DNA from 3 places in the Mesorhizobium sp. M0062 genome. Region 3 is predicted to be linked to each of the others. Evidence: riboswitches for the same ligand, from Rfam matches in the RefSeq annotation. Region 3 holds a riboswitch; each other region holds the start of a gene.
The links. Region 3 has a riboswitch for cobalamin ahead of NKJ64_RS18865 (DUF1636 family protein). Riboswitches for the same ligand answer to the same signal wherever they lie in the genome.
Positions count from the first base shown of each region.

Region 1: another riboswitch for cobalamin. It lies ahead of metE (5-methyltetrahydropteroyltriglutamate--homocysteine S-methyltransferase); the one in region 3 lies ahead of NKJ64_RS18865 (DUF1636 family protein).
Region 2: another riboswitch for cobalamin. It lies ahead of NKJ64_RS01575 (aromatic ring-hydroxylating oxygenase subunit alpha); the one in region 3 lies ahead of NKJ64_RS18865 (DUF1636 family protein).

Region 1 is NZ_JAMYUO010000040.1:23,586-30,678, forward strand. It holds gene NKJ64_RS29120 (cytochrome-c peroxidase) at 559-1,614, shown strand; gene metE (5-methyltetrahydropteroyltriglutamate--homocysteine S-methyltransferase) at 2,050-4,398, opposite strand; cobalamin riboswitch at 4,493-4,694, opposite strand; gene NKJ64_RS29130 (adenosine kinase) at 5,103-6,095, opposite strand; gene metK (methionine adenosyltransferase) at 6,204-7,093, opposite strand, start outside.
Region 2 is NZ_JAMYUO010000001.1:339,848-346,940, reverse strand. It holds gene NKJ64_RS01595 (ABC transporter ATP-binding protein) at 1-802, shown strand, start outside; gene NKJ64_RS01590 (DUF680 domain-containing protein) at 876-1,109, opposite strand; gene NKJ64_RS01585 (DUF680 domain-containing protein) at 1,181-1,384, opposite strand; gene NKJ64_RS01580 (DUF680 domain-containing protein) at 1,450-1,656, opposite strand; cobalamin riboswitch at 2,156-2,357, shown strand; gene NKJ64_RS01575 (aromatic ring-hydroxylating oxygenase subunit alpha) at 2,475-3,722, shown strand; gene NKJ64_RS01570 (FAD-binding oxidoreductase) at 3,760-4,860, shown strand; gene NKJ64_RS01565 (PqqD family protein) at 5,023-5,445, shown strand; gene NKJ64_RS01560 (serine kinase) at 5,598-6,647, shown strand; gene NKJ64_RS01555 (glycosyltransferase family 2 protein) at 6,644-7,093, shown strand, end outside.
Region 3 is NZ_JAMYUO010000015.1:94,778-101,870, forward strand. It holds gene cobN (cobaltochelatase subunit CobN) at 1-1,478, opposite strand, end outside; gene cobW (cobalamin biosynthesis protein CobW) at 1,497-2,534, opposite strand; gene NKJ64_RS18865 (DUF1636 family protein) at 2,537-2,962, opposite strand; cobalamin riboswitch at 3,001-3,204, opposite strand; gene NKJ64_RS18870 (winged helix-turn-helix domain-containing protein) at 3,234-4,436, opposite strand; gene NKJ64_RS18875 (NADH-quinone oxidoreductase subunit A) at 4,764-5,129, shown strand; gene NKJ64_RS18880 (NuoB/complex I 20 kDa subunit family protein) at 5,120-5,701, shown strand; gene NKJ64_RS18885 (NADH-quinone oxidoreductase subunit C) at 5,706-6,308, shown strand; partial or broken gene NKJ64_RS18890 (four helix bundle protein) at 6,393-6,720, shown strand; gene NKJ64_RS18895 (NADH-quinone oxidoreductase subunit D) at 6,787-7,093, shown strand, end outside.

The DNA.
Region 1 (7,093 bases), on a different contig from region 3:
TGATGGGATGTTCGTAGAAGCGGAGCTATATGCCGGTGTGACGGTCCACCAAGGCGGAACGCCTATTCCGATACGAGATCCATACTGTCGTATAGACCGTCGCTGCTTAGGTGTTGAAACCGCCATCGCTGGTGACATCACAATGTGCAGTCGGCGGGTGTCGACAAGGCCGATTGCGTAATCAGCAGGTCAGGAGGAACGAATGAACCCTGACGTTTCAGAAGCTCACTTTTCGCAAGGCGTGCAGCGCACATCGTGCAAGAGATTGCCAGTTTTGCGGATGCTGTCGACTTTCTCAACCTTGGCTGGAAGATCGCAGTGACCGAATCTACGAAGCCGCCCTCAGGGCGTGCTTTGATGCATAAAACCGGTTGCCAACCAGGGATACTCCTCCTCCCTGAAGTCCAATCGAGAAGAGCGATCACTTCCAAGAGGGTCCCAGCTCAGCTGCGAAAACAGGTGTGAGACCCCGTCCTCTCCCTCAAGCTGATCTAGCTCAGGGCGTTCATGAGCCGCAGATCGCATAATGACTGCGTGGACGACGCAGGAAGACCAATTATGAAAATCCTATTCAGTACGATGGCTGTCACCTTGCTGGCACCCACCGCCTTTGCTGCGGATTGGATCCCCACCGACCTCAGAGATACGGCATTGGCCACCTTCACGGCTTTGCCATCCACCACGCCGACAGTCGCCAATAACCCGATCACCCCGGAAAAGATCGCTCTCGGCAAGGCACTGTTCTTCGATCCACGCGTCTCGGCGTCAGGCGTCTTGTCGTGCAATTCATGCCACAACCTGGCCACCGGCGGCGACGACAATCACGAAACCTCGATTGGCCATGGTTGGCAGAAGGGACAGCGCAACGCGCCGACTGTACTGAACGCTGTCTTCAATATCGCCCAGTTCTGGGATGGTCGTGCCGAAGACCTGAAGGCTCAGGCGAAGGGACCGGTCCAAGCCGGGATCGAAATGGCCAATACACCGGGCCAACTCATCGCCACTCTCAAGTCCATGCCGCAATATGTCGAGTGGTTCGATGCAGCTTTTCCGGCTGAAGCCGATCGGGTCACCTTCGACAACTTCGCCAAGGCGATCGAAGCCTTCGAGGCGACACTGGTCACACCTGCCCCGTTCGACAGCTTCCTGAATGGTGATGAGGTTGCCATGACTTCCGAACAGAAACAGGGCCTGGTGCTTTTCATGGACAAAGGCTGCTCGTCCTGCCATGCCGGCATCAACGTTGGTGGGCAAGCCTATTACCCATTCGGCCTCGTAGAACCGCCCAGCGCCGAAGTCCTGCCGGACAAAGACAAGGGCCGATTTGAGGTCACCAATGCAGCCGACGATTCCTATGTCTTCCGCGTGGCGCCGCTGCGCAACGTTGCACTCACCGCGCCATACTTTCATTCGGGCAAGGTTTGGGATCTGAAACAGGCCGTCGCCATTATGGGGACCACCCAGCTCGGCGTAGTACTGGCGGACGAAGAAGTTGACCTGCTTGTTGCCTTCCTCAACTCGCTGACCGGAGAGGCACCTGACGTCGCCTATCCCATCTTACCCTCAGAAACGGCGACAACGCCCCGGCCTGTAACGCAGATCTCAGGAAAATAAGGGCCAACTGGCTGCGGACTCGCAATCGAAAATGATTGGCGATTTTTACTTGGCGACACGAATTGCGACGTCCATCTCCGAATTGGCGGGACGCTAGCGATACCCGAACCCTACCTCGCCCGTAGTCTGCGCGATCAACTGGGGGCGGACAGACGCAGCACCATATATTGTCGCTGCCTGAGCGAACGCGCCAAGCAGTCTACTTTGAGAAACGACGCGTGTTCGTAGTGTTCGAGGCGCGGGGCCTGTATGTCCCCAAGGAACCAATATTATAGCGTAGTGCCACATTTATATTTCTGCGGGATTAAGACACGTGCCGGAGGGAAATTGCACATTTGCGCCGAGTGGCTCATTTCCAAGAGTGTGCCGGTTTGGCATGTTCACGGCCGACAGGAGCCAGCCGGTAGCTCACCACACCGTGAGGAAGGAGAAGCCTCAGGCCACTTTCTCCCGGAGCGCGCGCGCTGCAGCGACCATGTTAATGAGGGCAGGGCGGACCTCCTCCCACTTGCGTGTTTTGAGGCCACAGTCCGGGTTTACCCACAGTTGGCCGTCGGACAGTCGCTCGCGGGCAAGCATGATTAGGTCCGAAATCTCGCAGACCTCCGGCACACGTGGTGAGTGAATGTCATAGACGCCGGGACCGATCTCGTTCGGATATTTGGAGCTCGTGAAGGCGTCCAGCAGTTCCATCTTGGAGCGCGACGTCTCAATCGAAATGACATCCGCATCCATTCCAGCGATCGCGTCGATGATCTCGTTGAACTCCGAATAGCACATGTGGGTATGGATTCGAGTCGCGTCCTTTACACCCGTTGAAGCGATCCGGAAGCATTCGACAGCCCAGTCGAGATAGGCTTTCCAGTCAGATTGGCGCAGTGGCAATCCTTCGCGAAACGCGGCCTCATCGATCTGGATCATCCTTGCGCCGGACCTTTCGAGATCCGTCACTTCGTCGCGGATGGCGAGCGCGATCTGGCGGCAGGCTTCGGAGCGGGGTACGTCGTCTCGAACAAAGGACCAGTTGAGAATGGTCACTGGGCCTGTGAGCATTCCCTTCACAGGCTTTTCCGTAAGCGACTGGGCGAATTGCCACCAGCGCACCGTCATCGGATTGCGCCTCGATACGTCCCCGAAGATGATGGGGGGACGCACGTAGCGCGACCCATAGCTTTGCACCCAGGCATGCTGAGTGAAGGCGAAGCCGGACAGCTGCTCGCCGAAATGCTGTACCATATCGTTTCGTTCGAACTCACCGTGCACCAGCACGTCCAGCCCGATCTCTTCCTGCCAACGAATTGCTGACTCGATCTCCTTCTTCAGGAAAATCTCGTAGTCGACATAACTGAGCTGGCCCTTCGCATGAGCGGACCGCGCGCGGCGTACCTGCGGCGTCTGCGGGAAGGACCCGATTGTCGTCGTCGGGAACGGCGGCAGCCCGAGCGTGCCGGCCTGGACTCTGGAGCGCTCGCCAAAAGCGCTCTCTCGTCGTTTCATGCTATGGTCAATGCTGGCGATCCGCCCCTCAACAAGCGGGTCATGGATCTTCGTGGACGTCAAGCGAGTGGCGGCAGCCTCGGCAGAAGCTTTCAACGCGGCTGCCACCGCATCCCTGCCTTTGGAAAGGGCCCGGGCCAGCAAGACCAGCTCGTCGGTCTTCTGGGCCGCGAAGGCGAGCCACGACCTGATGTCGGCCTCGAGTTCCGTCTCCATGCGCAGGTCAATCGGCACATGCAGCATCGAGCAAGAAGGCGCGATTTCGACGCGGTCCAAGGGCCAGCCGGCGACGATCGGTTTGATGCGGTCGAGAATGGCGGGCAGGTTCGCACGCCAGACGTTGCGGCCATCGATCAAGCCGAGCGAGAGCACCAGATCCTTCGGAGCGAGCCGACCCACCGTTTCCAGCTGCTCGGGAGCGCGCACGAGATCAATATGCAGGCCGGCCAGGGGCAGAGAAACCGCGGTTTCGAGATTGTCTCCCAGCGACCCGAAATACGTAGCCAGCATGATCTTCAGCTCGGGCGCGGCTTTCGACAGCTGGCCATAGGCGAATTCGAACGCAGCTCGTTCGTTCGGGTTCAGATCGAGGACAAGCGCTGGCTCATCGATCTGCACCCAGTCGGCTCCCGACAGATTCAGCCTCTCCAGAAGCTGCTCGTAAACCGGCAGCAGCCGCGGTAGGAGCGCGATGGGACCGAACCCTTCGGCACGCGATTTCGCCAGCTTGAGGAAGGTGATGGGTCCAAGGATGACTGGGCGTGTGTGAATGCCGAGAGCTTTAGCCTCGAGGAAGTAATCGACCGGCTTCGATGACGAGAGGGCGAACGTCTGATCATCATCGAGTTCCGGCACAATGTAGTGGTAGTTGGTGTCAAACCACTTGGTCATTTCCATCGCGGTTACACCAGGTCCATGAGCCTCCTCCTGGTAACCAGCGTGTCCACAATCCTGCGTCTGACCCTGGTAGCCGCGCGCCATTGCGAAGTAGATGTCAAGTGGGACCTCGCCGCTATTCCAGCCGTAACGGGATGGAACGGCCCCGACCATGGCTGCGGTGTCGAGCACATGGTCGTAAAGCGAGAAGTCGTTCGACGGGATTTTCGACACGCCGCGATCGCGCTGCTCTTCCCAGCTAGCGGCTCGGAGCGCCTTCGACGTCGCAAGAAGGTCGCCAGCGGACGATGTTCCGGACCAGTAGCTTTCAAGCGCGAATTTCAGTTCTCGCCGACGACCGAAGCGCGGCATGCCGAGCGTTGCTACAGGAATTTGCTGAGAGACAGTCATGTCATACCCCGATGATTGGGGCGTCGGTGACAAGGAAGGCGCTAGCAGGCCGGCATCAACGCCGGGTTGCAGCGGCCACCGAGACACCCCGCCCGTGGACGTAATTCGCGTGGCAGGTCTCCTGGCTCGCGGGGTCATAGCCTCTACCCGTCTTCCTGAGGGTATTCGCCTCAGTGACATGATTGGGGTTGGCTCGCCGCTAACAGTTGCGGGGGCAGCGCCGGCATCGCACCGGCTTCCCTCTTAGCTCCGCTGCGGCAGCGCCGCACGCGAGAACCACGACACGCAGACAATCACAGCTGTTCGCTCTTTTGTCAATGACGCATAACGAAATGTTTATGTCGCTATGTGATCGCGCTTTTACGCCTTTGTCTAGCATTGTGAAATATTCAGTCTGCTGCCCGCATTCGGCATCGTGGGACGTGATCGCAAGTCAAGTCCGACGGACGCCGCGAGTTCTCCGTTACCTCAGGAACCTTACTGGCCTTCCCCAAGCTGAGCTTCTGGAAAATGCTGGTGACGATCTGGATGACGGTGAATGCCGTCATGGCAAGCACGCCTTGCACCGCTCCTCCAGCGAGCTTCACGGCAGCAGCATGGGTCAGTTCTCCGAAGCGAATGGCTGTCGCTATCAGCGAGCTTTGACACAGTTCCGCCACTGCGGTCATCGCGTCAGTAGGGCGGCTGGTTAGTTGCCGGCGCATCTACAGCAACCCAGCCCCTTCCGCCTCGCGGCGCAAATTCTGCCTTGGCCTTGGGCCGATCTGCTGGATCACCAGGCCGGCCGCCAGCGAGCCAAGGTCGCCGCAGGTCTTGAGGTTGCGGCCCTGCGTGTAGCCATGCAGGAAACCGGCGGCGTAGAGGTCGCCGGCGCCGGTGGTGTCGACCAACTCCTTGATGGCGGTCGCCTCGATGACCACGGTCTCGTCGCCGCGCACGATCACCGAGCCTTTTTCGGAACGGGTGACGGCGGCAATCTTGCAGTCCTTGCGGATCTGAGCCAGGGCCTCGTCGAAGGATTTTGTCTGGTAGAGCGACTTGATCTCGTGGCTGTTGGCAAAGACGATGTCGACAGTGCCCGAGCGCATCAGCTCGAGGAACTCGTCCCGGTAGCGGTCGACGCAGAACGAATCCGACAACGTCATCGACACTTCGCGTCCGGCCTCGTGTGCGAGCTTCGCCGTCTGCCGGATCGCCTCCTTGGCGCGCGGCGGATCCCACAAATAGCCCTCGAAATAGGTAACCTTGGCGCCGGATGCCTTGTCGGCCTCGACATCCTCAGGGCCAAGCTCGACGCAGGCGCCGAGATAGGTGTTCATCGAGCGCTCGCCGTCGGGCGTGACGAAGATCATAGAGCGCGCCGTCGGCGGCTCGCCCTTGAGCGGCCTGGTGTCGAAGGCGACACCCTGTGCATGGATATCGTGCGCATAGATTTCGCCCAGCGCATCGTTGGAGACCTTGCCGAAGAAGGCGGCGCGTCCGCCGAAGCTGGCTACGCCGGCCGCCGTGTTGCCGGCACTGCCGCCGGAGGCCTCGATCGCCGGGCCCATGCGGCTGTAGAGCAGTTCGGCGCGGCGCGTGTCGATCAGGTTCATCGCGCCCTTGATGATGCCGTTGATCTCGAGGAATGCCTCGTCGCACTGGGCGATGATGTCGACAATGGCATTGCCGATGCAAAGCACGTCATAATCCGGCATCAATGTCTCCGCCAAAAAACCCGAGCCGGCTTCTCGCCACGCCTGCCAGGCGCGGGTCTGCCCGGTGGAAATGGGCTTTCCGCTTGCCAATCCGTTCGCCGGCGGCTCTCACGGGGCGGCGAGTCCTGCCTCGCGACGCAATTCGTCCGCCCTGTCTGTCTTCTCCCAGGTGAAATCAGGCTCTTCACGGCCGAAATGGCCATAGGTCGCTGTATTGCGATATATAGGGCGTAAGAGATCAAGCATCTTGATAATGCCTTTCGGTCTGAGATCGAACAACTCAAGAATGAGGCGCTCGATCCTGCTTTCCTCAACCCTGGCTGTCCCGAACGTGTTGACCATGACGGAAACCGGACTGGCCACACCGATTGCGTAAGCAAGCTGCACCTCGCACACGTCCGCAAGTCCGCTAGCGACGATGTTCTTTGCGACATAGCGGGCTGCATAGGCAGCCGAGCGGTCAACCTTGGACGGGTCCTTGCCCGAGAAGGCGCCGCCGCCATGACGACCCATCCCGCCATAGGAATCGACGATGATCTTGCGTCCAGTGAGACCGCAGTCGCCGCGCGGCCCGCCGACTACGAACCGCCCCGTCGGGTTGACCAGAATTCTGATGCCTTCCGTCTCCAGGTGGGTCGGCAGGACAGGCTTTATGATTTCCTCAATGACGCCCTCGCGGACAGTCTCTTGCGAGACCTGCTCGTCATGTTGCGTCGACACGACGATGGTATCCAGGGCGACCGGGCGCAACCCCTCATAGCGCACTGAGACTTGGGATTTCATGTCAGGACGCAACCAGCCAAGCTGTTGTGCCTTCCGGACATACGCCTGCCGTTTCGTCAAGCGATGAGCGAGCTGGATCGGCAAAGGCATCAGGGTATCGGTTTCGCGGCATGCGTAGCCGAACATGAGGCCCTGATCTCCCGCTCCCTGCTGGAGGTCTTGCCCTCTTCCCTCGTCAACGCCTTGGCTGATGTCGGGCGACTGCTCGGTGAGGG
Region 2 (7,093 bases), on a different contig from region 3:
GGAAAGCAAGGCCGAGATCGACAAGCGGGTGCGGCAGGCCGCCGAAATCCTGCAGCTGACCAAATATCTCGACCGCCTGCCCAAGGCGATGTCGGGCGGCCAGCGCCAGCGTGTCGCCATCGGTCGCGCCATCGTGCGCAATCCGAAAGTGTTCCTGTTCGACGAGCCGCTGTCGAATCTCGACGCGGCGCTGCGCGTCGCGACCCGCATCGAGATCGCCAAGCTCAAGGAATCGATGCCTGCCACGACCATGATCTACGTCACCCACGATCAGGTCGAAGCGATGACGCTCGCCGACCGCATCGTCGTGCTGAAGGATGGCCATATCGAGCAGGTCGGCACGCCGATGGACCTCTACAAGAAGCCCGGCAATCTGTTCGTTGCCCAGTTCATCGGCTCGCCGGCCATGAACATCCTGCCGGCGACAATCGACAGGACGGGCAACCCGACAATCGTCAGCCATGTCGGCGGCCGCAAGGCAACGGTGCCGATCGCAACGCCGGCGTCAGCAAAGGGTGCGGCAGTCAGCTTCGGCGTGCGGCCGGAGGATCTGTCGGCCGCCACCGGCGCGGAATATCTTTTCGAGGGCGTGGTGGACTATGTCGAGCAACTCGGCGAGGTGCAGCTTGTCTATGTCGATATCGGCCGCGCTGACCTGCCGTTGGTGACCAAGCTGCCCGGCAATGTCGAGGTCAAGCGCGGGGCAAAGCTGCGACTGACCGCGGATGCCGGGGACCTGCACATCTTCGACGCCGATGGGCACTCCTTCTCGCTCAAGCCGGTGGAAGTGAAGGCGGCTTGAGATAGCTGCGTCGTACAGGCATGAAAAAAGAGCGGCGGGCCAGGCCCGCCGCTCTTTTTTTAAGCTTCGGCTGTTAGTTGTTGCCGAACCGATCCCTGTCGCTGCTCTGAGGAACGAACTTCTGTTGGTCGTTCGACGAGTTCAGCAGCTTGTAGACCGCCGAGTTGGTGCCGGTCGACGAAGTGCGGGTGGTGTCGACGGCAGCGGCCGGCTGGTTGGCGCCATTGGAGCCATAATTGTCGCTGCCGGCAAAGGCAGCGCTCGAAACAGCCAGAACGGCTGCGGTGGCAAGAACGATCTTCTTCATTTTAGTCTCCTGAATTTTTCTGATGCCGCCAGCTGCAGCGGATAAGCCCGCCACGTGCTGGAAACCGGCTTTTAGCGGCCGAAAAGGTTACGGTCGGCACCGTGGGCAGGCGCCTGCTCGGCTGGAGCCGACTTCTCAACCGAAGCCGTATGGCCACTATCGGTCGACGTAATCGCAGGCTGGTTGGCGCCGTTCGAACCGTAGTTGTCGCTGCCGGCGAAAGCGCTGCCGGAGATGGCCAAAACGGCGGCGGCAGCAAGGATGATCTTTTTCATTTCAATACTCCTGAATTTTTTGGGATCCCGAGAGCGACGGGTTAGCCGCCCTTCTTTGGTCGGGATCAGCGATTGCCGTAGAGGTCGCGGTCGGCGCCCTGAACGACAGGCTGCTTGTCAGCGTGCGCCGGCTTCTGAATGGAAGCCGTATACGAGCTGTCGACCGAGACGGCTGGCTGGTTCGCACCATTGGAACCGTAATTGTCGCTACCGGCGAAGGCGCTGCCGGTGATCGCCAAAACGGCTGCGGCAGTGAGGATGATCTTTTTCATTTTTAGTACTCCAGTTTGTCTGTCCGTCTAGCGGCGTGTCTTGGGAGCAATTCGCGTCGTTCGGACAGCCCCGATGTGGGAAAGCCATAGGCTGGTTTCCAATCACGAAGTTGTTCCGTGTGGACCACGGTCCTGCACCTTGAAATTGTGCCAGGAAGTTCCTCTATGGTCATTTATCGCATTGTTTTCAGTTGCTTATGTCGAACCGAGTGGTTCGCTCCGGTGTCGGTTTCCGGGCCGTCGTTCACACGGTCCTGCACGCATTGTCAACAGAAACGAACCGTTCGGTTCGATTAGAGATTGCTAATAGTAACTTTTCGATACCGTTGAGCCCTTTTTGCCCCCGATCGAACTGGATCCGCAGCGATTCGAAACGGCGATGATGGCGTCGCAAGAAACGTCTCAGCTCTTTGACCGGCGGCGGGGAGCGTATGCCGCGCGTGTCGCGCCGCATGGATACGATGTCGCTTTCATGCCGACGTCGCGATCGCTGCCGTGATTAGATGATCGCATCTCAGGTGCCGCTTCGTGACGACGCAGCGGAGAATTGGGAAGCCGGTCAGAATCCGGCGCTGCCCCCGCAACGGTGGTGGAGTTGAAGTCGCAACGGGAGACCACTGGGCAAGAGCCTGGGAAGGTGTCGCGATGGTCCGCAAGGACAACTCCAGAGCCCGGAAACCAGCCCGAGATGCATAGACTCGACTGATCGCGGTGGGCGGTCAAGAGGTGGATAGTGCATGTCCGGCGCCGCGCCGGCCTGCGTCCGATCCTTCCTCCATCACCACCAAGTTCAGTCCTTAAACCACGAGGACAGAACTATGGATACGCGCAACGACATGCTGAGGCTCCTGAACGGCCGCAAGCAAGGCTTTTCGCTGGAACAGCCCTTCTACACCGACCCGGACTATTTCAAGCTCGACATGGAGCTTATCTGGTATCGCGACTGGCTGTTCATCGGCCATGATTGCGAACTGCCGAAGCCCGGCAGCTATATCACCGTGCAGATCGGCGATTATCCGGTGGTGCTGGTCCGCGACCAGAAGGGCAACATCAACGCCTTTCACAATTCCTGCCGCCATCGCGGCAGCCGTGTCTGCAACACTGAGAAGGGCATGGCGGCAAAGCTTGTCTGCCCCTATCACCAGTGGACCTACGAGCTTGACGGCCGGCTGCTGTTTGCCCGCCAGATGGCCGACGGTTTCGACAAGAGCCAGTTCGGCCTGAAGCCCGTCGCCTGCGAGAGCGTCGGCGGCTACATCTTCATCTGCCTGGCGAAAGAACCTGCCGACTTTGCGCCGATGCGCGCCATGATAGAGCCCTACCTCAAGCCGCACCGGCTGAATGAAGCCAAGGTCGCCTTCGAGAGCACCATCATCGAGAAGGGCAACTGGAAGCTGGTCTGGGAAAACAACCGCGAATGCTATCACTGCGCCGGCAATCATCCAGAGCTGTGCAAGACATTCCCCGAAGCGCCGACGGTGACCGGCGTGCAGGGCGCCGACAGCGATCCGGAGATGCTGGCGCACTGGGCGAAATGCGAGGCGGCGGGCCTGCCGAGCAAGTTCCGCATCGATCCGGCCGGGCAATACCGCGCCACCCGCGCGCCGCTGCTGCGCGATGCCGTCAGCTACACGATGTCGGGAAAGCGCGCGGTGACGAAGAACCTGTCCGACACTGTTGCCGCCGACCGCATCGGCACCTTGATGCACTACCACTATCCGACGACTTGGAACCACATACTGATCGACCATGCGGTCACCTTCCGGGTGCTGCCGATCAGCACCACGCAAACCGCGGTGACGACCAAGTGGCTGGTGCACAAGGATGCGGTCGAGGGGGTCGACTACAACCTTGAGGAGCTCACCCATGTCTGGACCGAGACCAACGACCAGGACCGCCGCATCGTCGAGGAAAACGCCTTCGGCATCCTGTCTCCGGCCTATGAGCCCGGCCCCTATTCGGAGCTGCACGAGGGCGGCGTGATCCAGTTCGTCGAATGGTACGCGGCCTTCATCGGCCCGCGCCTTGCCGAAGGTGGCAGGCCGGCGCTGCGCAGCGTCGCGTGAGCTGGAGCAGGCGAAGAAGGACCGGAGGATGAATGCGATGACGGATCTTGGGCTCTATCGCCATCTCGACCAGATGGCGCCCTGGAACGATAGGCTGCAGGTGCTGGAAGTGATCGGCGTCAGCGACGAGGCGCCCGACGTCAAGACCTTCACCTTCCGCTCCGACAACCAGACCTGGTTCCGCTACAAGCCGGGCCAGTTCCTGACGCTGGAACTGCCGACACCGGACGGGCCGCTGATGCGCACCTATACGCTGTCGTCGTCGCCATCGCGGCCGTTTTCGATCGCGGTGACGGTCAAGGCGCAGGCCGGCAGCATCGGCACGCGCTGGATGTTCGACCATCTGGTGCCCGGTTCGCATGTCAAGGCCTACGGACCGGCCGGCGACTTCTCGTTGCACAGCCACCCGGCGGCCAAATACCTGTTCATTTCCGCCGGCTCCGGCGTGACGCCGATGATGTCGATGCTGCGCTGGCTGAACGACTGCGCGCCATGGACCGATGTCGGTTTCGTCAACTGCGCGCGGCGTGCCGAAGAGATCATCTTCCGCAAGGAACTCGAACTGCTCGGCGGCCATATGCCCGGCCTGTCGCTCGGCTTCATGATCGAGGAACGTTCCAGCCGCGAGGGCTGGTACGGTCATATGGGGCGCATCGATGCGATCCGGCTGCCCTTGCTGGCTCCGGACTTCCGCGAGCGCGAAATCTTCTGCTGCGGCCCCGATCCGTTCATGCGCGCCGTGCGCGGCATGCTGGAGGCCGCCGGCTTCGATATGACGAAATACCATCAGGAGAGCTTTGCCGCGCCCGTGGTGGAGGAAATCCCGGCGCCGTTTGCTTCACCCGCTGAAGACGGTGCTGTTGCACCTGTCGAGGCTGTGACGCCGATCCGCTTCTCGCTTTCGGAGGTCGACGCCGGCTGCGTTGCCGGCCAGACCGTGCTGCAGACGGCGCGCAGCTCGGGCGTGCGGATACCCGCCGCCTGCGAGTTCGGCCTGTGCGGCACCTGCAAGGTGAAGAAGGTCTCCGGCGCTGTCGAAATGAGCCACAATGGCGGCATCCTCGACCACGAGATCGATGACGGTTTTATCCTTGCCTGCTGCTCGAAACCGTTGTCGGCGCTCGAAATCGAGGCTTGAGCCGGTCGACTTCGCCGCAACGGTCGCCGACGCAAGCGTTGTGTTCGCGGGTCTTTGTCTTGCCAAGCATAGGCCGAGTGATTTAGACGCACTTAGGAAGGGCTGGGCAGACCGTGAAACCGGCGCATCCCTTCATGGGCGCATGGAACGGGGGACAGAGCGATGCAACAGCGGGTCTACGCGGTCGCAAGCAAGGACATCGTTTTCGAATCATTCGATGGCGAAGCCGTCGTTCTCGATCTTTCGAACGGCAAGTATTTCGGCTTTTCCGATTCCGGCAGCCGGGTCTGGCAAGCTTTGTCGTCCGGCGTCGCCACTGAAGCGCTGGTCGGAGCTGCCGCGGGCGCCGCAAAAATAAGCCTGGCCGACCTCGAAAGCTTCGTTGCCCGACTGCTCGATTTAGGGTTGCTTGCGCCAGCCGAAACACCGGCACAACCGCTTTCGGGCGAGCTGTCGTCTGCGCTTGCTGCCAGCAATGAGCCGCTCAAGGTCGATGTCCATGACGACCTTGCCGATCTCATCATTGTCGACCCGATCCATGAGGTCGAGGAACCTCTCGGCTGGCCGGCGGTGAAACAGGCATAATCGTTTCCCTAAAGCGCGTCGCGTTTGAACGGACTCAGGCGACGCGGTTTAGATCTTTGATTTTATGCATGTCGTCGTCTCAAAACCGGGGCCACCCCGAGCGACATGCATCAGGCGACCCGGCGCAATTCTGGACGCTGAACAACCAACACATGCCTTTGATCACGCTGCAAACCCTGCCGGATTATGCCCGCCATGTGCTGGCGGCCGCGGAAAGCGCCGCCGCCTTCTATCCCGTTACCGCCAGCGTGCGGTTGCCGGGACTGGACCTGAGTGTCCACCTCGACCATGGCACGCTGGCGGAAGCCATGAGCCATGCCTTCATACCGGCCCCGGAAAATCCGTCTGCATCTGACGGCTGCCGCATTTTCGTCGCCCACCCGGGCATCGATGGCGTCCCCGCCCCGGCCACCTGGGGCCGAGGCGATTACAACCATCATGCCTTTGCCAACCGGCTGGAAGAGGCCGGATTGCGCGGCAGCTACTATCATGACCTCGACTTCTGGCAGTTCCATGATCCGCAACGCCATGTCGGGGCGCAGCTGATGATGTCGGCCGACGCCTTTCCGCCATGGGAACAAGGGGCGCCGCTGCGCGCCTTCCTGCATTGGGAACATGCGGCGCGCGGCATGCGGCTCACCCATGCCGGCACGCTGGGCATCGATGGCAAGGGCGTCCTGCTGGCGGGCTCCGGCGGTGCCGGCAAATCGGGAACGGTCGTCGCCGGCTTGCTCAATGGGCTCGATAGTGTCGGCGACGACTATGTGCTGATCGACCGGACCGAGGGGGTGACGGCCTATCCGCTGTTTGCCACGCTCAAGCAGGATCCGGAGGGCTTCAAGCGGCTGAAGCTGGAGGGTCGGCTAAAGTCGTACCAACCGCTGAACTGGCAAGGCAAGCATGCCTTTCGCATCGACGAGATCGCGCCTCGACCACCTCCTGCAAGTCTGGACATTATTGCTTTGATAGTGCCCCATATCAGGGGAGGTGCGAGAAGCTCGGTCATGCCCATATCGCGCAAGGATGCCATGATCGCCTTGGCCCCGTCAGGAATCGTGCAGATGCCGGGCGAGCGGGAAGCGGGCTTTCGCTTTTTCAGCGAGCTTACCCGCGATCTGCCATGCTACCGGCTGTCGCTGGGGACCGAGCCGCGCGAGATCGCCGGCACGATTGCGGATTTCGTCCTTCGGGGCGCTGCATGAAGTTGAGCATCATTGTGCCGGTGTACAATCGGGAGATCTATGTCGTTTCGACGTTGCGGTCCCTGCTCAGGCAACGCGACGATGCCGATCTCGATATCATCGTTGTCGACGACGGCTCGACGGACAGCTCCGTTGAAGCAGTCCGCGCCATCATGCGGGAAGCGTCGTGCATCCGCCTGTTCCAGCAGGCAAACCAGGGCGTGGCCAACGCGCGCAACACAGGGCTGAGGCAGTTGCTGCCGCAAACCGAACTGGTGTCGTTCCTGGATTCGGACGACGTCTCGCCGGCTGGACGATTCAAGGCTGGCCTACCCCTGTTCGCGGCCGACCCTGCGCTCGAGCTGACCTACTCGCTGATGACGCGCGTCGATCTCATGGACGACGAAGCCCTGCAGCCGGCGCCGGGCGGCGCAGGTCCTACCGTGCGCGGCGTCAGCCTTAGCGCC
Region 3 (7,093 bases):
CCTTCAACGTCGTAGCCCTGCTCCTTCAGGTCATGCAGCATGGCCAGCACGCTGGACGGCACATCCAGGCCCACGGCATAGCCAGTGCGGCCGGGCGCACTCGGATAATCCGGAATGAGGATCGCCAACTTACGCGTCGCGCGGGGCGTCTGCTGCAACCGTGTGAACGCCGCTAGCCTGTCCGCCACTTGCGCCACGCGATCCGGTTCCGGCCGGTTGGCGAAGGCGCGGTGGCCGAGCGCCGGGTCGGTCTCGCTCTCGCCCTTGAAGGAAATCGCGCCGGCGAGGATGCGGCCGTCGAGTTCGGGCAGCACGACATGCATGGCGAGGTCGGCGGGCGCCAGGCCGCGCTGGTTGTTGTCCCAGACGTCGCGGCGGGTGGTGGCGACGATGACCTGGAAGACCGGCACGCCGGCGCGGTCGAAGAGCGTTTCGACGCCGGGTTCGGCACCGGAAGCGAAGGCGGTTGCGGTGATGATGGCGGTGGGCTTGAGCGTGGCCAGCGCGGTTCCGACGAAGGCCAGGGAGGTCGGGTCTTTGAGGCTGGAGACGAAGATCGGGATCGGTCTCATGCCGCGCTGGCGGAGTGCATCAAAGAGGGCATCGATTGGCGCGACATCGGCGGCCAGCAGCATCGAGCGGTAGAATAGGATGGGGATGATGGGAAGGTTGATGTTGTCTGCGCCGAGTTCCCGCCCACCCCCCTCTGTCCTGCCGGACATCTCCCCCGCAAGGGGGGAGATTGCGCTGTCATCGACGCTTTCGCCAATCGGGGATGTTGCAGAGGAATCTATTATCGACTGGGCAGAAAAAGTGCCGAGGTCCGCGCCGGCTGATCTCCCCCCTTGCGGGGGAGATGTCCGGCAGGACAGAGGGGAGTGTGAAGGAACGCCGACATCGGCAAAATTCAACTTGCCTACGACGCCGCGGCCAGGCTCGTAGTAGCCAGCTTTCGGCACGCTAACCGGGTCAGCCGCCCCCGCATCCCGTCCCGCCAGCCCCGCCAATCTTTGCACCAGCGCCGTCATATTCTCCGGGCCACCCTCGCGGAAATAACCAAGCAGGCCGTCCAGATCCTCGCGCGGCAGCGTCGAGGCTTCGATCAGCCTGAGATCCTCGTCGTGGCTCTCGCCCGGCAGCAGCGCCAGCTTGATGCCGTTCGCACCGGCAGTCGCGGCAAGCTGGTCGCAGCCATAGCGCCACCAGTCGTAGCCGCCGAGGATGCGCACCAAAATCACCTTGGCGTGGCGGGCGACGCTGTCGATCCAGAGGTCCACGGACATGGGATGGCGCAGGTCGCGCAGCGCCGCCAGCCGCATCGACGGCAGGCGGACGGCATCGGCCTTCCAGGCCGCCGCGAGGCCGGCGAGGTCGCTGTCGGTGAAGGACAGCGCCACGATATCCGCCGGCGTCTGCCGGAGATCAACTGGCTCGGCGAGATCGTCGAGCGAGGCGGAGGTCGTGGCGAGTATATGCATCGCGGCTCGTGCCTGAGATCAACCGGCGAGTATACGCTCGATCGCCGGACGGTTCAGCCCCTTCAGGCCAATGACGACGAGACGCGAGCGGCGATCGTCCTCGGCCGTCCAGGCGCGGTCATAGTAATGGTTGACGCGTGGGCCGACGGCCTGCAGCAAAAGCCGCATCGGCTTGCCGCCGACATCGACGAAGCCTTTTACACGCAACACGTTTTCCTGTTCGGCGGCGGTGGCGACGCGCTTGGCCAGGTCGTCGGGATTGGCGATCGAGGGGATGTCGACGATGAAGGTGTCGAAATCGTCATGCTCATGATCGAAAGCGCCGTCGTGATGCGACTTGCGGTTCTCGATGTCGTCTTCGACGGCGAGACCGAGGCCAAGCAGCACCGACGGGTCGACCTTGCCATGCGCAGTCGGCACGATTTTTACCGCGCGAGCGGAATGCTCATTGATGATGGCGTTGGCGCGGGCCGAACCGGCTGAATCCATCAAATCGCTTTTCGACAGGATGATCAGGTCGGCGCAGGCGATCTGGTCCTCGAAGACTTCTTCGACCGGATCGTCGTGGTCGAGCGTTTCGTCCTGAGCGCGCTGTGCCTGCAACGCGTCCATGTCGTTGGCGACGCGGCCTTCGGCCAGCGCCGGGCCGTCGACCACGGCGATGACGCCATCGACGGTCACCCGGCTCTTCACGCTTGGCCACTGGAACGCCTGGACCAGCGGCTTGGGCAGAGCGAGGCCCGAGGTCTCGATCAGGATGTGGTCGACCCTCGGTGTCAGCGCGAGGATCTTGTCGAGGGCGGGCACGAAATCGTCGGCGACTGTACAGCAGATGCAGCCATTGGCCAGTTCGACGATGTTTTCCTCGGGGCAGGTGTCGATGCCGCAGCCTTTCAGGATTTCCCCGTCGATGCCGATGTCGCCGAACTCGTTGACGATGATGGCGATGCGCTTGCCGCCGGCATTTTCCAGGAGATGGCGGACCAGCGTCGTCTTGCCGGCACCCAGGAAGCCTGTAACGACGGTGCAGGGAACACGGGAGAGGTTGGCGGTCATGGTCAGTCCTTCAGGATATCGAGGGGCGGGATGCGGGCCACTAGGCCGCGCTTGAGGCTATCGGGCCGGCCGCGCCAGGGGATGAGGCCGTCGGTCGAAGTCGCGAAAAGTTTTGCGCCGGTGACGAGATCGACGCCGCTGGTTGGGGTCAAATCGCCAAAGACATAGCTCCAACAGCCGTCGCGCAGGATGGCGGCGCTGAGGCGGCGCTTGCAATTGCCGAGACATTCGGCGGTGCGGACCCGGATATCGCCGGCAGCGGCGCGGCGTGTGTCCTCAGCCAGCAATTCGCCGGCGCGCGGATGGGCGTCGGAACCGGTCTCATCGCGGCAGGAGGCGCAGACGATGATGGTCACGCCGGTCAGGGCGTCGTTGTCCCCGGACGCAATGTCCGCTGTGCCAGCCGAAAAACTGCTGTTCTGGTCCAAAAACCGTGCTCCTTGCCCGGAAACCCGCCAGGCGATCGGATACTTTGTCTCAGACGGCAGGTCTCCTGGCTCGCGGGTCATCGCCTTGGTTAGCCGCCTTCCCGGTGTTACCCAGTGGCATTCGGCCTTGGCTCTTCGCTTACAGTTGCGGGGACAGCCGCGGATTTGGGATTTTGTCCCGCACCGCATTCCCTCTTGGCCCTTGCCGTTGCGGGCAGGGGACCGTCTGGAGCGGATTTAGGCTGTTGCGGGGAGTTGTGTCAACGCGCTGCTACGACATAGCGATGTCGGCCAGGGGTTTCCCCAGATTGCCGGCCGGCGTCACTTCGATGCGCTCAAGGCCAAGCCAGCCCTGCATCTCCTTTAGTTCCTCGAAAAGCTGTGCGGTGGTCTCAGGCGGTGCGCCTGCTTCGGCATAGGCGGCGTGGACGCGTAAGACACTCGCAGGCCGGTCGGCCTTGAGGTCGACGCGGGCGACGATCTTGTCGCCGAGCAAGAAAGGCAGCACGTAATAGCCATATTGCCGCTTGTCGGCCGGGGTGTAGATCTCGATGCGGTAGCGGAAATCGAAGAGACGCTCGGTGCGCGCGCGCTCGAAGACCACCGGATCGAAGGGGGCCAGCAAGGCGCGGGCCTCGATCTTTCGCGGCAGGCGGGCGTCCCTATAGAGGTAAGCCGGCTTGTCCCAGCCTTCGACGTTTACCGGCAGCAGTTCGCCCATCTCGACCAGTTCCTCCAGCCGGCCCTTCATGTCGGCCGGCGACAAGCGGAAATAATCGCGCAGGTCACCCGACGTCGCGATGCCGTGGGCGCGGGCGGAAATGCGCAGCAATTCGCGGTGCGCGTCCTCGGCCGCCGGCACCGGCAGGTCGAGGATCGCCTGCGGCAGCACGCGCTCGGGCAGGTCGTAGAAACGCTCGAAGCCACGGCGGTGCGCCGTGGTGATGCGTCCGGCCCAGAAGAGCCATTCGAAGGCGTGCTTGGCGTGGCTCCAGCCCCACCAGCCGCCCGAACCTTTCTGGCCCTCCAGTGCCGAAGCGGCAATCGGGCCGCGCTCGGCGACCGCGCGGTAGATCTCTTCGATATAGGCGGCGTGCTCGCGGCCCCATTTGGCGAGGCCCAGATACATTTCGTCGCCGCTTTCAGCGCGCTGCATGCGCCAGCGCATCAGTGGGTAGGTCTCGACCGGCAGGAACGAGGCCTCATGCGCCCAGTACTCGAACACGGTGCGCTTGCGGGTGATTGCGGCATTGTCGAGCAGGGTGAGCGGGTAGGGGCCAAGGCGCGAATAGAGCGGCATATAGTGGGCGCGCACCACGGCGCTGACGGAATCGATCTGCAGCAGGCCGGTGCGCGACAGCACGCGGGCGAGGTGGCGGCGATCGGGCGTGCCGACCGGGCGGGGATCGAGAAATCCTTGCGCGGCGAGCGCGATGCGCCTGGCCGCGGGGAGTGAGATTTTGTCCTTCGTCAAAGTGTCTTGCCTCGAACCATTTTCCCGACTTTAGCCGGCGATTCCGGTCATGCTAGCAGGCAAATGGCGGGAGATGTGTCAGGAGACAAAAGTGGAGTGAAAGATGAAGGAAATCAAACAGGAGGAGATCGGACCAGTTTTTCCCGGCCTGCCGTCCAGCACTGTCTTTTGAACAAGGTTTGACTTGCTTCGCTGAAAGCCGTGCGCTAACCCTCGCCGCGTTGCAGCAAAGGCACCTAACACGGTTCAGCGGTTAAACTGTCGCGCTTCCGCATTAGGGTTGGTTGCTGTAATCAAAGTGGATTGGCCGCCAACGGAAAGCCGAGCATGAACGTACTCCTCAGTTCATACCTGCCCATCGTCCTCTTCATCGCCGTGGCTGCGGTTGTAGGCCTGGCGCTTATCATCGCGCCGTTCCTGGTGGCTTATCGCAATCCCGATCCGGAGAAGCTTTCCGCCTACGAGTGCGGGTTCAACTCGTTCGACGATGCCCGGATGAAATTCGACATCCGCTTCTACCTGGTGTCGATCCTGTTCATCATCTTCGATCTGGAAGTGGCCTTCCTGTTTCCGTGGGCGGTGTCGTTCTCGAAGATCGGCATGCTCGGTTTCTGGTCGATGATGGTGTTTTTGGCGGTGCTGACCATCGGCTTTGCCTATGAGTGGAAAAAAGGAGCGCTGGAATGGGATTGAACGACAGTTCCGGAACGCTCGTCGCGCCGAAGCCCAAAGGCCTGATCGACCCCAATACGGGACGTCCGGTCGGTTCCGACGATCCGTTCTTCCTCGAGATCAACAATGAACTGGCCGACAAGGGTTTTCTGGTCACCTCGACCGAGGCGCTGATCACCTGGGCACGCAGCGGCTCGCTGATGTTCATGACCTTCGGTCTCGCCTGCTGCGCCGTCGAGATGATCCACACCTCGATGCCGCGCTATGATTCTGAAAGGTTTGGCGTGGCTCCTCGCGCGTCGCCGCGCCAGTCCGACATCATGATCGTGGCGGGAACGCTGACCAACAAGATGGCCCCGGCTTTGCGCAAGGTCTACGACCAGATGCCGGAGCCGCGCTACGTCATCTCGATGGGTTCCTGCGCCAATGGCGGCGGCTATTATCACTATTCCTATTCGGTGGTGCGCGGCTGCGACCGCATCGTGCCGGTCGACATCTATGTGCCCGGCTGCCCGCCAAGCGCCGAAGCGCTGCTCTACGGCATTCTTCTCCTGCAGAAGAAGATCCGCCGCACCGGCACGATCGAACGGTAGACCCATGGCCGCATCCCTGAGCGAACTGTCGACCTATCTCGGCGAAAAGCTGCCGGGCCGCGTCACCGATGCAGTGCTTGCCTATGGCGAACTGACGATCTCGGTTGCTACAGACAATCTGATCGAGGTGACAAGCTTCCTGCGTGACGATTCGGGCTGCCAGTTCATTTCGATCATCGATATCTGCGGCGCCGACTACCCGTCGCGCGTCAAGCGTTTCGATGTCGTCTATCATCTGCTGTCGCCGAAGCAGAATTTGCGCATCCGCATCAAGGTGCAGGCCGACGAAGAGACGCTGGTGCCGTCGCTCACCGCTGTCTATCCCGGCGCCGACTGGTATGAGCGCGAAGCCTACGATCTCTATGGCGTGCTGTTCTCCGGCCATCCGGACCTGCGCCGCATCCTCACGGATTACGGCTTCGAGGGCCATCCCCTGCGCAAGGACTTCCCGCTGACAGGTTTCGTCGAGGTGCGCTACGACGACGAAGCCAAGCGCGTGATCTACGAGCCGGTGGAATTGAAGCAAGAATTCAGGAACTTCGATTTTCTCTCGCCATGGGAAGGGACGGACTACGTCCTGCCGGGCGATGAGAAGGCGAAACAGTGAGTAGGAAGTAGTGAGTAGTCAGTAGGAAAAGATTTGGAGCAACGGATCGAATCTTATCGCGACTTGAAGGTGTGGCAATCGGCGATGACGCTTGCTGAGGATTGCTACCGTTTCACCAAAGAGTTTCCGAGGGATGAGATTTACGGCATGACCTCTCAGATGCGCCGATCGGCGGTTTCGGTCGCAGCGAACGTCGCGGAGGGATACGGTCGGGAGAACAGAGGGTCGTTCGTTCAATTTTTTGCGCATGGCGCAAGGCTCGTTGAAGGAACTGGAGACACACATACTGCTGGCATGTCGGGTTGGCCTGCTGCGAAAAGACAATGAGATTGAGCTGCTGCTGCGATGCGAAGAGATTGGAAAAATGATGAGATCTCTTATCCGAACGGTGCAGGCCAAGCAGGCGGAATGAAGCAGGCATTGAGATTGATGATCACTACTCACTACTCACTACTGACTCTTCGCCAGAGGCGCCAGAATGGCTGAAACCTCCGTCCGCAACTTTAACATCAACTTCGGACCGCAGCACCCTGCGGCACACGGTGTTTTGCGTCTTGTGCTGGAGCTTGACGGCGAGGTGGTCGACCGCGTCGATCCGCATATCGGCTTGCTGCATCGCGGCACCGAAAAGCTGATCGAGCACAAGACCTATCTTCAGGCAGTGCCCTACCTCGACCGGCTCGACTATTGCGCACCGATGAACCAGGAGCATGCCTTCGCGCTCGCCACCGAGCGGTTGCTCGGCATCGAAGTGCCGAAGCGCGGCCAGTTGATCCGCGTGCTCT